DNA from 3 places in the Microbulbifer epialgicus genome. Region 3 is predicted to be linked to each of the others. Evidence: predicted binding sites of a transcription regulator. Region 3 holds the regulator's gene; each other region holds the start of a gene.
The links. Region 3 encodes LexA, which represses DNA repair genes until DNA is damaged. Its sites were predicted from a motif close to ACTGTNTNTANANACAGT; they were not measured.
Positions count from the first base shown of each region.

Region 1: the regulator LexA is predicted to act here: its motif matches at 1,912-1,929, upstream of imuA (translesion DNA synthesis-associated protein ImuA).
Region 2: the regulator LexA is predicted to act here: its motif matches at 1,382-1,399, upstream of recN (DNA repair protein RecN).

Region 1 covers NZ_JBGMEK010000032.1:9,028-12,304, reverse strand. Annotated here, with positions in the region: gene ACCI49_RS14205 (Y-family DNA polymerase) at 1-1,109, opposite strand, end outside; gene imuA (translesion DNA synthesis-associated protein ImuA) at 1,133-1,840, opposite strand; gene dcd (dCTP deaminase) at 2,048-2,617, shown strand; gene ACCI49_RS14190 (BaiN/RdsA family NAD(P)/FAD-dependent oxidoreductase) at 2,657-3,277, shown strand, end outside.
Region 2 covers NZ_JBGMEK010000014.1:61,330-64,606, reverse strand. Annotated here, with positions in the region: gene recN (DNA repair protein RecN) at 1-1,331, opposite strand, end outside; gene grpE (nucleotide exchange factor GrpE) at 1,561-2,202, shown strand; gene dnaK (molecular chaperone DnaK) at 2,328-3,277, shown strand, end outside.
Region 3 covers NZ_JBGMEK010000030.1:29,472-32,748, reverse strand. Annotated here, with positions in the region: gene ACCI49_RS13735 (class I adenylate-forming enzyme family protein) at 1-334, opposite strand, end outside; gene ACCI49_RS13730 (LOG family protein) at 429-1,067, opposite strand; gene lexA (transcriptional repressor LexA) at 1,233-1,838, shown strand; gene ACCI49_RS13720 (hypothetical protein) at 1,920-2,177, opposite strand; gene ACCI49_RS13715 (DUF6586 family protein) at 2,283-2,771, opposite strand; gene topA (type I DNA topoisomerase) at 2,772-3,277, opposite strand, start outside.

The DNA of each region.
Region 1 (3,277 bases), on a different contig from region 3:
CTGCATTCATCGCGCTTACCCTCATCAAAAAGATCTTCACCCATCTCCTCTTGCACCAAGGGGTGGAGCTTTTTGCAGCTCAGGCGTAGCGCTTGTGCGGGGTGTTGCAGGGAGTGCCTTTCGAGTTGCAGTTTTGTCAATGCGATCAGGCGTTGGGGTTCCAGCTGCGGGCGGGAAATTTCCACAGTGAACGCTTTCCTTTGATTCTGTCCAAAGTCCAGCTGCCAGTGCAGTTGCTGGGTATAAAGTTGGCGTCGCTGCAACTGTTGGCAAAGCTCCCTGAGCAGGCGGCCGATGGGGAAAAGCAGCTGCTCGCTATTATCCAGGGGGCTGGGGAAAAATAGCTCGCTCTCGAACTGGGCGGGAGGTTGATAGCTGGGTATCGGGTCCTGGCGGCTGCCATTAAGGCGCGCTAAATAATCTACGAATGAACGGCCAAAGCGGGAGCCCACCTCAGACAGGGGAATGGCCAGTAATTGGCTCACCCGCTTGATGCCGCAGGCGTAGAGCTTGGCAATGGTTTTGTTGTCACAATCGAGCAGCTTGCTTGGGGAAAAGCTGATCCACTGTTTCCACTGCTGTGGGCTAGGTGCTGAATGGGTTCGAGCCAGCCACTGTCGATGTTCTGCTAGCTGGCTGAGCATACGGGCAGCACTGGGGCTGTGTCCTAGCCCCATAATACTGCCAATACCCATCAGCTTCAGTTCTTCCTGGAGTTGCTCCAAAAGTGGCCTGAGACCGCCATTGGCCTTTAGGCAGCCGCTTAATTCCAGGTTCAGGCAAGCTGGGCGGCTATCGCCATTGTCAATACTGCTCGCTGTCTCCGGGGAGACTACCGGAGTAAAGCTGTAGCCCCACTGTGCCAGCTGTTCCAGTTGCTGTTGCTCCCGCTCCGAATCCCGTTCCAGGAGTTGAAGGTCAGCGCTCAGTGCGCAGGCGGTGGCAATACTGAGGCCGGGCTCCACACCGCGATCGCCGGCAGATTCATTACACTCGACAATATGTTGCTTCTCCACCACGGCAAGGGCCCCTGTCTGCGCGTTTTTATCCAGGGCGCGGGTGAGAACTTCCAGGGGGAGTTTGGGAAATTGGATACAGAGCCAAAGCATAGGAGTGGGCCTGCTGATTGCAGTCAGTGTAATGGCTGGTCACGGCGGACCAGATTGGCTGGACGAGCCAAGTGTAAACACTGGCCGCTGGGGCCACCTAGCTGTTTAAGTAGTTTTACCGCTAGTTGCGCACCATCACTGCCCAGCTGTAGGCGCAGGCTGGCGGGGGAGGGGTTGGCGGATTCTGCCAGCGGGCGGAAGTGAAAGTGCAGGCACTCTCCGTTGCGGGCTGCCAGCTGCAGGCGGCGCAGGTCTTTGTCTTCTAGGGAGTGCTGCCCTTGCCAGCTCAATAGGGCGCCACAGCTCCCGGATTGCAGGGATTGCTCCAGGGACCAAAGAGTATCCTTTTGTCCACGAGGGTGTAACAGCAGTAATTTCTCCAGGTGCACGCCACTGCTGGCCAGGGCCGGCGCATAGGGTATGAAGGGGGGGGTGACCAGTATTACCATTTGCTCCGCCTGGGTAAGCCGGGCGAGGCTGGGTAGCAATAGGGCCAGTTCGCCAACACCGGTTTGATCCATAAGTAACTCAGTGGTGGCTCCTCGGGGCCAGCCGTGACCACTGAGTAGGGCATCCAGGCTCCTAAAGCCACTTGCGATACCTGTACCCGAGCGCCGTTGCTCGTTGGCCGCTTGCCATATGTCCGCTCTGGCAAGCAGGTGTTCCAGCTTGCGGTGTTTGGATTGAGTCTCTAACTGGTTGTTTTCAAAGAAGTTTTCTGCGCTGCTCACGACTTCACCAATCGATTGGGCCCCTGTCCCCAGTGCAGTACTGAAGGTGGGCTGTATGCTTGTACAGTGATACTGTTAATTTATACAGTAATCATCTGTAGGCAACAAGAGAGAGAAGGGCGTATTGGCACTTTTTTGCACAGCGCAAACCCGCTATGATTCCGCCTCTTAATTCGAGCACTGATAATTCTTTTTTAGGGGGACGGAGTGAGTATCAAGTCCGACAAGTGGATCCGCCGGATGGCCGAGCAGCACGGCATGATTGAGCCTTTTGAGGCAGGCCAGGTGCGTCATAACGATGATGGCGATCGACTCATCTCCTATGGCACCTCCAGCTATGGCTACGATGTGCGCTGCGCCCGAGAGTTTAAGATTTTTACCAATGTGCACTCAGCCACTGTTGACCCGAAGACCTTCGATGAAAACAGCTTTGTGGATGTGGAAGGTGACCACTGTATTATCCCGCCGAACTCTTTTGCCCTGGCACGCACTGTGGAGTATTTCCGGATTCCGCGCTCTGTTTTAACCGTTTGCCTGGGCAAATCCACTTATGCCCGTTGCGGTATTATCGTTAATGTGACGCCGCTGGAGCCGGAGTGGGAAGGGCATGTGACTCTTGAGTTCTCAAACACCACCAATCTGCCGGCGAAGATCTACGCCAACGAAGGGGTAGCGCAGATGCTGTTCTTCGAGTCGGACGAGGTTTGCGATGTGTCCTACGCTGATCGCGGTGGCAAGTACCAGGGCCAGCGTGGCGTGACCCTGCCGCGCACGTGATCGCCAGCGGCGGTTGAGCTGCGCAGCTATCTATTCTCCATGAACGAAGTATCCAAAAGCCAGCTGCCTGAGCGCGTCGATGTCTTAATTATCGGCGCTGGGGCGGCGGGATTGATGTGTGCGGCTACTGCTGGTCAACGCGGCCGTAGTGTGCTGGTGCTGGACCATGCCAATAAAGTCGGTAAAAAAATACTGATGTCTGGCGGCGGCCGCTGCAATTTCACCAACCTCTATACCAGTGCAGAAAATTTCTACAGTCGCAACCCACATTTCTGCAAATCGGCCCTGGCACGTTATAGCCAATGGGATTTTATTGCGCTGGTAGAAAAGCACGGGATTCCCTACAACGAGAAAACTCTCGGGCAACTATTTTGCAACAATAAATCCAAGGATATTGTTGATTTACTGTTGGCGGAATGCCGTACTGCCAAAGCTCAGGTTCGTACCCGCTGTACTATTTCCAGAGTAAAGGCAGCGGGCGGTGGTTACCGGGTGGAAACCAGTATGGGGGCGGTCTCCTGTGAATCTCTGGTAGTGGCGACCGGTGGTTTATCAATTCCCACTATGGGCGCTACCGGTTTCGGTTATGAGATTGCCAGTCAGTTCGGTCTGGACATAGTGCCTACTCGCGCGGCCCTGGTGCCGTTTACCCAGCACAAG
Region 2 (3,277 bases), on a different contig from region 3:
GTTACCACCTGGATAGCGAGGCTGACTCGCGATAGTTCACCGCCGGAGGCAATTTTACCCAGGGGCCGCGGTGGCTGACCGGGGTTGGTGGAAATCAGGATTTCCACCTCCTCCAGGCCATGGCTGCAGGGCTTATCCAGGGATTGCAGGGCCAGTTCTACCTGTGCATGAGGCATGGCCAGATCGCCCAGTTGTTGATTTACTGCATCGGCAAGGGCTGTGGCAGCCTCTGAGCGCAGTTTGCTCAACTTGCCTGCAGTTTTGCGGAACTGCTGCTCCAGTTTTTCGCACTCCGCTGCGAGTCGTTCCAGGGCGTCTGCGGAGCCTATATTGTCCAGTTCTTCTTGCAGCTGTTGCTGCAGGGATGGCAGTTCCTTGGGTTGTATCCGGTGTTTGCGCGCTGCCTGGTAAATAGCGCTGAGGCGTTCCTCTACTTCTGACAGGCGCTCCGGGTCCATCTCAAAGCGGTCGATATGCCGAGATAAAGTGCCGGCAGCCTCATCCACCTGGATGCGTGCGCTGTCGAGCATCTGTGCCACTTCCACCAGTGCCGGTGCCTGCTCGGGCATGGCTGATAGAAGCTGAAGGGCGCGGTGAATTTGCTCGGCGATATCGCCTTCGCCGCCGGATAGCAGGGCGGCCAGCTGGTAGCTGCCGCTGAGGATTTCACCGGCATTGGCCAACTGGCGTTGCTCACTCTCCAGGGCTTCAACTTCTCCCTCACTCAAGTCCAGATGCTCAAGCTCTTTGAGTTGGTACTGCAACAGGTGGCGCCGTGCCTCGGCCTCTTCAACACTGTCGGCCAGGGTGCGGTAGCGGCGGTATTGGTCTTGCCAGGTCTTGTAGCGGCTGCGGGTTTCAGCTGCCAGCTCTTGGGCTTGGGCAAACTCGTCCAGAAGGCGGCGGTGGGTTTCCTTTTTCAGTAGGGATTGATGTTCGTGCTGGCTGTGGATGTCGATCAATTGCTCGCCCAGGGCACGCAGTTGCAGCAGGGTTACCGGTTGGCCATTGATATAGGCCCGCGAGCGACCGTCTGCGCCGATGGTGCGGCGCAGGATAACTTCTTGTCCTGCATCCAGCTCCTGGGATTCGAGCCAGGGGCCGGCGGCGGGGTGCTCTGAGATATCAAAAGTCGCACTGATATCGGCGCGGTTGGCCCCTGCGCGAACAAGTTCGGCACTGCCGCGACCTCCGAGGGCGAGTCCCAATGCATCCAGTGTGATGGATTTACCTGCGCCGGTTTCGCCGGTGAGGGTGCTGGTACCGGGACCAAACTCCAACTCCAGTTGGTCCACCAGAGTGAACTGGCTGATAGACAGGTGCAGCAACATATAGAGATCGCTTCTGTGTCCTTGTTATGGATGGGCGTGAACACCCAATTAGTGGTTATTTATACAGTATTCATCTCTGGTTAGCTACAACGTCAAGCACAGATTTCCCAGCTACTGTGCGCTAGCGCGAAAAACCACTTGAACTGTGCGGGGATGGCCCCATATAGCCACCAGAGCCCGCGGGACGGGCCCCATCATTACTGACAGAGTCGACGCGACGGAGAAAGCAGTGGCCAGAGAGCGCAGCGAAGAAGATCAGACTACAGAGGGAGTGCAGCCGGAAGCGCTGGCTGACGAGCACACAACAGCTACAGACGAGGCGGTTTCCGCGGAGATAGAAGACCCTTCCGCAGCCGAGCGCGAGCAGGCCGAGGAGGCTCTGCACGAAGAGGCAGAAAGTGCCGATGCGCTGCACGATGAAATTATCAAGCTGCAAGAGCAGCTGGCGGTGCAAAAAGATATCGCTCTGCGCGCCCAGGCTGAGGAGCAGAATGCCCGCCGCCGCGCCCAGCAGGATATCGACCGTGCGCGCAAGTTTGCGGTGGAGAAACTGCTGCAGGATTTACTGCCCGTAGTGGACAACCTGGAGCGCGCCCTCGCCACTATCGATAGCGCTGATGAATCCAACAAAGCGTTGGTGGAAGGAATTGAGCTTACCCACAAATCTTTCGTCGATACCCTGACGAAAAATTCCGTGGAAGTCGTCGATCCGGCCGGTGAGCCCTTCGACCCGGAATTGCACCAAGCCATGACCCAGATACCCAACGGGGAGGTAGAGCCGAATACGGTTCTGGAAGTATTTCAAAAAGGTTATCGCCTCAACGGTCGCTTGGTGCGCCCGGCCATGGTGGTGGTCAGCAAAGCGCCGTAACAGCAGAAGTGTAAAACGGCCTTGAATTTTATCGGCCGGCACCAATATAGCTGACATCAGAAGAATTATCCGTGCGTTGTATACAGATCAGAGCTGGCGGCGCGCAACAAACGAGGAATTGACTAATGGGAAAAATTATCGGCATCGACCTGGGTACCACTAACAGTTGTGTAGCGGTACTGGATGGTGACAAAGCGCGTGTAATCGAGAACGCCGAAGGCGATCGCACTACGCCTTCTATTGTTGCTTTCACTGACGACAACGAAATCCTGGTGGGTCAGTCCGCCAAGCGTCAGGCGGTGACCAATCCCCAGAATACCCTGTTTGCGGTTAAGCGCCTGATCGGCCGTAAGTTCAAGGACGATGTCGTACAGAAAGATATCAAGATGGTTCCTTACACCATCACCGAAGCTGACAACGGTGACGCCTGGGTAGAAGCGAAGGGCGATAAGAAAGCGCCGCCGCAGATTTCTGCCGAAGTCCTTAAGAAAATGAAAAAGACCGCGGAAGATTTCCTCGGTGAGAAAGTGGACGCTGCGGTAATTACCGTGCCAGCCTACTTTAACGATTCCCAGCGTCAGGCGACCAAAGACGCCGGCCGTATCGCTGGCCTGGACGTTAAGCGCATTATTAACGAACCGACTGCCGCAGCACTGGCCTATGGCCTGGACAAGCAGGGCGGTGATCGCACCGTAGCGGTGTTTGACCTGGGTGGCGGTACTTTCGATATCTCCATCATTGAAATTGCCGACGTTGATGGCGAAAAACAGTTCGAAGTACTGTCCACCAACGGTGACACCTTCCTCGGCGGTGAAGACTTTGATCTGCGTCTGATCGACTACCTCGCAGAAGAGTTCAAGAAAGACCAGGGCATCGATCTTAAAGGCGATCCCCTGGCTATGCAGCGTCTAAAAGAAGCTGCAGAAAAAGCCAAGATCGAACTGTCCTCCAGCCAGCAGACCGAAGTGAACCTGCCGTACATCACTGCAGACGCCACTGGTCCCAAGCACTTGGTTGTCAAACTGACCCGCGCCAAGCTGGAAAGTCTGGTTGAAGACCTGGTTGCCCGCTCTCT
Region 3 (3,277 bases):
CTACTGCGCCACTCACTTCAAGGGCATAGTCAATCTCAGGTAATGTATATCGATAGTTCAATGGAACTACAACCAAACCAATTTTCAAGCATGCGAGATAAAAGATAAGAGTCTCGCCTCGATTGGGCATCAAAGATGCGATTCGATCACTTTCCTGTAACCCCATTGCGGCCAAGCCCAGTGCAAAAGCATCAATATCCCGCTGTAATTGTCGCCAGGTCCATATTTGATTTCCAGATACAAGTGCCGTCTCATCTGGCCTACTTTCCAGAGCAGATAATAAGAGGTCTGTTAAACTAGCAAGTCTCGATAATTGGGGACCGAAAATAGGCAAAGTTAGGTTTCCTGAAATGGGCTACGGGCTGCCTCGTAAGTTAGAGAGGTTGAAATGGGGGGAAGCCTAAAAACACTAATTGAATTACTTTTAGTTATTCCCTAGTACGCATATATTTCATAATCAAGTCCGCTGTCTCTTCGACAGTATCGACGATATGGAACAAGTCCAGATCACTAGCATCAATACAATTGCGCTCAAGCACAGTGTTTACCAACCAGTCATAAAGCCCCGTCCAGTAGCGTTTACCCACCAGCACTATTGGAAAACGCCGCACCTTTTGCGTTTGTACCAAGGTTAGTGCTTCAAACAGCTCATCCAGTGTTCCGTAGCCTCCAGGTAATCCTACAAAGCCTACGGCATGCTTAACGAACATAAATTTACGAACAAAAAAGTATCGGAAATTTAAACTGATATCCTGGTAAGGGTTCGCTGTTTGCTCGAATGGCAGCTCAATATTTAGCCCAATTGAAGTGCCGGGTTGATCGAAAGCGCCTCGATTGCAGGCCTCCATCAGTCCCGGACCTCCACCAGTAATAACCGGGACACCTTCCGCCGCCAACAGCTCTCCCAACTTTACCCCCTGTTGATATTCCGGACTGTCCTCGGTAAATCTCGCCCCCCCAAAAACGGTTACCGCCCCACTGAGCGGCACCAAACGCTCTATTCCATCGACCAATTCAGACTGTATGCGTAGAACTCGCCAGGCCTCTGGCATTTTTACATCTAGCATTATTCTTTTCCCTCGCTGTCAGGTCTTTCAACTATCGTCTTCATGCCTTGTTTTCATAAACAATGTAGCAGCTTATGAAGAGAGAGGGAGTGAGGATTGCGTGAACCTTAATTCTGTATATAATCCCAGCAACTGTATATAAATACAGAAAAACTAGGTAACTCTATGACCAATCTCACCGCACGTCAGACTCAAGTTTTAGAACTGATCAAAGCCTATCTGGACGATACAGGCTATCCTCCGACCCGAGCAGAGATCGCTCAAGAGCTGGGTTTCCGTTCGCCAAATGCCGCTGAAGAGCACCTGAAAGCACTAGCGCGAAAAGGGGCTATTGAGATGGTCGCTGGCGCCTCCAGGGGAATTCGCATTCCCGACCATCAATCGGGCTTGCCGATTGTCGGGCGCGTGGCGGCGGGCAGCCCCATTCTGGCAGCTGAGCATATCGAAGATTATTGCGACCTCCCCGCCAGCTTCTTCCACCCCCCAGCAGACTACCTGTTGCGCGTACATGGTATGAGTATGCGTGACGCAGGTATTTTGGATGGCGATCTTCTCGCAGTACAGAAAACCGAGCAAGTCAGGAATGGCCAGATTGTCGTAGCTCGTATTGACGAAGAGGTAACCGTGAAACGCTTTCGCCGAAAAGGCAATCAGGCAACTGTGCAACTACTGCCAGAAAATGAAGATTTTGAAACCATCCAGGTGGATATGCGGGACAAGAATTTTGTCATCGAGGGGCTGGCGGTAGGTGTCATTCGCCAGACCCCTTAACTACCCAACCAATAGCCCCCGGCTAAAACAACAACAGCGGCCTTTGGCCGCTGTTGTTTCAAATCTGCGTTAACCTTTCAATTAGTGAATCGTGTGATTAACCGGCATTGACTCATCTTCTTCCTCAAAGTACCCGGGCTCCAGATCATTCAAATTCTGTACTGCCTCAATACCAGCTTCCAGCATTGCACGGGCCACGGCCACTTTATGTTTTCTCAGAAACTGGAGACTCTCGGCTGAGAAATGAATACTCACCAGAGGGTCCTCCTTGTGGCCGGCACGGCGCAATGCCACGTCGCCATTGGCCAGCTCGATAATTTCAAAAGTTTCTGAGGACATTCGATTTTCCTTCACGGCACATCAGTTTGCGCCAAGTGTACCACAGGCTTTTTAAAAGTATCAGTGGGCGCAAACTACAAGGAAGAAACTACGCAGGTATCCGGTTCAACACTCTTCCAAATTGGCGCGCTGCCGATGTACCAACTCACTCAGGGCCGCATGCCATTCCTGTAGCACTTCAGCAGAAACAACCAAAGGTACGGGACTGGCAACATTGTGCAGAGGGATAAGGTTGGCCCCTTTGCGTATGGGCTCTGGACTCGGGGAAAGGCTTAGTAACCGGCTCCAGATCAACAGCAGCTGGCTCAGCCAGGTATCAGACTCAGAGCCCAACTGCTGTAGCTCCTTAACTTCATTGCTGGCCCGCCCCTGAGCCTCTAGGCTGTCTGCGATGATCTGCAGGGATTCAGGCTCAATATCCAGCTGCAATTGATGGGACAATTCAGCGAGGAAAGCCTTGTAGGCTTTCCAGAGCTGCAATATTACCCCTTCCTCCAGCGCAGTCCTTTGCAGTGGCGTTTCACAGGTCATCTGCAACAACAGCTGGGCTTTGCGCAAGGCTGAAGCAACCTGGCCAGTATAGGGGTTACTCATTTACTTCTTTGCAGCCGCTTTCTTACGTACAGGTTTACGTTTCGCCGTAGTAGCCTTGCCAGCTTCAACCTGCCAACCACCATCTCGATAGAAGGCTCGCCAACCAGTCGCTTTGCCCTCTTCTTCAGACTGTACATATTGTTCCTGTGTCTTGCGGCTAAAACGAATTACAGTGTCCCGCCCCTGATCATCCTCTACAGGTGCTGAGAATAGGAAACTGTATTTGGGGTCGATCTCGCTTTTATGCGGGAGCAACTCTCTAACCAGGGGAGCGCGAGTCTCTCGATTTTTGGGGAACTGGCTGGCTGCAAGAAATAAGCCCGAAGCTCCATCACGCAGGATGTAGTGGTCTTCTACCTTTAAGCAAGCCAACTCCGGCATAGGTACCGGGTCCATTTTGGGAGGGGCAGGCTGGCCATTCTTCAACAGCTTACGCGTGTTCTTACAGGTTTCATTGGTACAACCAAAATATTTACCGAAGCGACCTGACTTTAACTGCATATCAC